Regions from separate parts of the Variovorax sp. GW821-FHT06D12 genome, predicted to be linked through region 1. Evidence: predicted binding sites of a transcription regulator. Region 1 holds the regulator's gene; the other holds the start of a gene.
The links. Region 1 encodes HrcA, which represses chaperone genes, less so after heat shock. Its sites were predicted from a motif close to TTAGCACTCNNNNNNNNNGAGTGCTAA; they were not measured.
Positions count from the first base shown of each region.

Region 1 (2,393 bases):
GCGATCGATGCAGGAGGTCTTACGGGTAATGGATGTGCTGAAGCTCCGAGGTTGTGGCTTCAGGTCGCTCACTGAGCCGATAGACACTTCGCATTCCTTCGGCGAACTCGCCTTGCAGATGATCGCGGCGTTCGCTCAGTTCGAGCGGAGTCTGATTCGGGAGCGTTGCGAGGCGGGGAGGGTGGCTGCTCGAGCACGTGGGGTGCTGTTTGGCCGTCAGCCGTTGGTGACCGGGGAGGATGCGCGTGTTGCGGCGATCCTGTACCGGGAGGGTTTTACGCTGGGGGAGATTGCGCAGATGTTCGGGGTATCGCCTACGGCGGTCCGGTCTGCGCTTGTGAGGGATGGGGTGACGAGGCGTGCGTGGGGCGGGCGGCGGTATCGCAGGTTGAGCTAGGCTCGGCGCTTCCGACCGAATTTTTCAAAGTACAACACTAAAATCTTGCAATGCTGGACGACCGTGCCAAGTTGCTGTTGAAGACGCTGGTCGAGCGTTACATCGCCGATGGGCAACCCGTCGGATCACGCACGCTCTCGCGTTCGGCGGGGCTGGATCTCTCGCCCGCGACCATCCGCAACGTCATGTCCGACCTCGAGGCGCTGGGGCTCATTGCCAGCCCCCACACCTCGGCCGGACGCGTGCCGACCACGCGCGGCTACCGGCTCTTCGTCGACACCATGCTGACCGCGCAGCGCGAGCAGATGAGCACGCCAAGCCTGGCGGCCGACCAGCCGCAGAAGGTGATCGCCAACGCCGCACACCTGTTGTCGAACCTGTCGCAGTTCGTGGGCGTCGTGATGGCGCCGCGGCGCGTCTCGGTGTTCAAGCAGATCGAATTCTTGCGCCTGTCGGAGCGGCGGCTGCTGGTGATCATCGTGTCGCCCGACGGCGACGTGCAGAACCGCGTGATCTTTCCGGAGTCCGACTACTCGCAGTCGCAGCTGGTGGAGGCCTCGAACTACATCAACGCGCACTTCGCCGGCCTGACGATCGAGCAGGTGCGCGACCGGCTGCAGTCCGAAGTCGAGAAGCTGCGCGGTGAAATCGCCGCGCTGATGCAGGCCGCGGTGCAGGTCAGCTCCGAAGTGCTCACCGATGCGCAGGCCGACGACGTCGTGATTTCCGGCGAGCGCAACCTGCTGTCGGTGACCGATTTTTCCAGTGACATGGGGCAGCTGCGGCGTGCCTTCGATCTTTTTGAAGAGAAGGCGCAGCTGATGCGGCTGCTCGACGTGTCGAGCAAGGCCGAGGGCGTGCGCATCTTCATCGGTGGTGAAAGCCAGGTCGTGCCCTTCGAGGAGCTGTCGATCGTCAGCGCCAATTACGAGGTGGACGGCCAGGTGGTCGGCACGCTGGGCGTGATCGGCCCGACCCGCATGCCGTACGACCGCATGATCCAGATCGTCGACATCACGTCGCGGCTGGTGAGCAACGCGCTGAGCCACCGCAAGTAAGCGGCTGCGCGCGGCGCATAGAATCGGGCCCGCGTGGGCCGTTAGCTCAGTTGGTTAGAGCAGCGGACTCATAATCCGTTGGTCGAGTGTTCAAGCCACTCACGGCCTACCACCAAATAAGAAAAGCCTGCTATCCAAAAGATAGCAGGCTTTTTCGTGTAGGCGCCTGTGAAGGCCCCGACCTGGACACGCAGACGATATCAGTTGTTGCAGGGTGGCATTTTGCGGAGCCACCAGCCGACTATGCGGCACTGTATGAAAAGACATGGAAGGAAAGCAGTATCCCTACAATGCATGGTAGTGGTCGCAGGAAACCATGTTTAACAAATAGCTCATATGCCAACACCAGGAAAATCATTGGTCGGTTTCATGGACGAGCCATCTGCCGTCGCCTATCTGCGTACCCATTGTGTGCCGCCTCCAGGCGCTGACGATTCCGTATTGATCGCAGACTGGCGTTCAGCGGTGGCCAAGCTTGGGGTGCCAACGCCGCAGGCTGGACACCCGACCGTCCAGCCGATCCCGGCAAGCCATACCCCGCGCATAGCAGCCTTGTATGCGCAACCTTGGCTTCAGCCTTGGATGGGGATGATTGCGCAGTGCCGATTCGAACTGGTCGAAATAAGACCCCTCCTCGCATTCCAGTTTCACGTTGATGCGAGCCGGTCTTCCCATCACTGCGCGCCGTTCTCCGCGCCGCCGACGCTCGATGAATTGATTGATGCGTGCTTGCCCAGCAACGCGCCTATCGAGCCCTATCAGGTCACGCCGGGAGCAAATTCTTTGCTGATCAGTTCTCGTAGCTTGAACTGGAAAGCTACGACGGCCGGGATGCTATCGCCTAACCACGCTGGTGTCGGATTCAATATCAGCCTGCCATTGGTGCACGTGGTGCGATACAACGGCAAGTACCTGCTGCACAACGGTTTCCACCGAAC
Region 1 is NZ_JBWKRI010000002.1:417,412-419,804, reverse strand. It holds gene AC07SQ_RS08405 (recombinase family protein) at 1-397, shown strand, start outside; gene hrcA (heat-inducible transcriptional repressor HrcA) at 448-1,455, shown strand; tRNA gene AC07SQ_RS08395 (tRNA-Ile) at 1,491-1,567, shown strand; gene AC07SQ_RS08390 (hypothetical protein) at 1,792-2,393, shown strand, end outside.

Region 2 (2,393 bases), on a different contig from region 1:
CGTGTCGTTCATTCGCGTTCTCCGACAGGAAAGGGGGAAGCCCTTGAGGGGGAAGCGATCAGTGTCCAGGTTGACACGATGTGAAGGTCAAGCCCTGTCGCGCGATACCCTGGAAGAAAAAGCGCCTGCATGGCAACCGGCGCATGAAAGACGCGTGCGCAGGACGCTCACTTGCCGGCCTTGCCCACCAGCACCGCGCCCTTCATGCCGGCGTCGTAGTGGCCCGGCTGCAGGCAGCCGAAGTCGACCTTGCCGGCCTGGGTGAACTGCCAGACGATCTCGCCGGTCTTGCCCGCGGCCAGCGTGACCATGTTCGGATCGGCGTGCTCCATCTCGGGATTCTTCTTCATGGCCTCGTAGTGCGCCAGCAGCGCCTTCTCGGTCCCGAGCACGAGCTCGTGCTTCAGGACGCCGGAGTTCTTGACGACGAAGCGCACCGTCTCCCCCTGCTTGACCTTGATGTCCGCCGGCGTGAAGCGCATCGAGTCCGTCATGTCGACCTGGACCGTGCGCGTCACCTTGGCGGCCACGCCAGGCTTGCCGACGGCGGCCTCGGCATCGTGGCCGTGGCCACCGGCATGGGTGCCCGAGGCAAAGGCGCCGGCAGCGGCCAGTGCGGCTCCTGCGGCGAAAACGGTGTTGCGGAAGGTGTGTGTCATGGTGTCCTTGGAGATTGCCGGGATGCCGCGACTCTAGGAAGCCAAGCCCGTCCACCACCGATCACCCGGATTACAAAAAAGCAATCTGCGCGCGCGACCTCCGTGCATCGGCGACATGGGCACGGCCTTATTTTGCCCGGGCAAAATATCTCAAAGCTTCCCGGCGGAAGGCACCCGGCCACCCGGTGTTTCCCCGGAAAAGCACGGCGGTGCCAAACGGCGGCAAGGGCGCCGCCCTTGAAAGGTCATCGAATGCCCTTATGATTAGCACTCGCTGCTGACGAGTGCTAACAGCCCTCCCATCCAGTCGACAGGTCGCCGGTTTCTCCGGCGCCCGACCACAAACAAACCCGTTTCTTACCCTTCCAGGAGATGCAATGAAACTTCGTCCTTTGGCCGATCGCGTGATCGTCAAGCGTGTTGACAGCGAAACCAAGACCGCCTCCGGCATCGTCATCCCCGACGCAGCCGCCGAAAAGCCCGATCAGGGTGAAGTCCTGGCCGTGGGCCCGGGCAAGCGCAACGACAAGGGCGAACTGGCCGCACTGACCGTCAAGGTTGGCGACCGCGTCCTGTTCGGCAAGTACAGCGGCCAGACCGTCAAGGTCGATGGCGACGAACTGCTCGTGATGAAGGAAGACGACCTGTTCGCAGTCGTCGAGAAGTAATTCTTCTCCTCCTTTCGATCCCATCCAAATTCAATCCATTCGGAGTTAATTCATCATGGCAGCAAAAGACGTAGTCTTCGGCGGCGAAGCCCGCGCACGCATGGTCGAGGGTGTCAACATCCTGGCCAACGCAGTCAAAGTGACCCTGGGCCCCAAGGGCCGCAACGTGGTGCTCGAGCGTTCGTTCGGCGCCCCCACCGTGACCAAGGACGGTGTGTCCGTGGCCAAGGAAATCGAACTCAAGGACAAGCTGCAGAACATGGGCGCCCAGCTCGTGAAGGAAGTGGCCTCCAAGACCAGCGACAACGCTGGCGACGGCACCACGACCGCCACGGTCCTGGCACAAGCCATCGTTCGCGAAGGTTTCAAGCTGGTGGCTGCCGGCATGAACCCGATGGACCTGAAGCGCGGCATCGACAAGGCTGTCACGGCCCTGGTCGCCGAGCTGAAGAAGGCTTCCAAGCCCACCACCACCTCGAAGGAAATCGCGCAAGTCGGCTCCATCTCGGCCAACAGCGACGAAACCATCGGCAAGCTCATCGCTGACGCGATGGACAAGGTCGGCAAGGAAGGCGTGATCACCGTGGAAGACGGCAAGTCGCTGGACAGCGAACTCGACGTCGTCGAAGGCATGCAGTTCGACCGCGGCTACCTGTCGCCCTACTTCATCAACAACCCCGAGAAGCAATCGGCGCTGTTGGACAACCCCTTCGTGCTGCTGTTCGACAAGAAGATCAGCAACATCCGTGACCTGCTGCCGGTGCTGGAGCAAGTCGCCAAGGCGGGCCGTCCGCTGCTGATCATTGCCGAAGAAGTCGAGGGCGAAGCCCTGGCGACGCTGGTCGTGAACACGATCCGCGGCATCCTGAAGGTCGTGGCTGTGAAGGCTCCTGGCTTCGGCGACCGCCGCAAGGCCATGCTGGAAGACATCGCCATCCTGACGGGCGGCAAGGTCATCGCTGAAGAAGTGGGCCTGACGCTCGAAAAGGTGACGCTGGCCGACCTGGGTCAAGCCAAGCGCATCGAAGTGGGCAAGGAAAACACGATCATCATCGACGGCGCTGGC
Region 2 is NZ_JBWKRI010000005.1:159,318-161,710, forward strand. It holds gene AC07SQ_RS17035 (copper-transporting P-type ATPase) at 1-12, opposite strand, end outside; gene AC07SQ_RS17040 (cupredoxin domain-containing protein) at 168-659, opposite strand; gene AC07SQ_RS17045 (co-chaperone GroES) at 1,037-1,327, shown strand; gene groL (chaperonin GroEL) at 1,383-2,393, shown strand, end outside.
Region 2: a site for HrcA is predicted at 924-950, ahead of AC07SQ_RS17045 (co-chaperone GroES). Genes of this name have one in related genera too.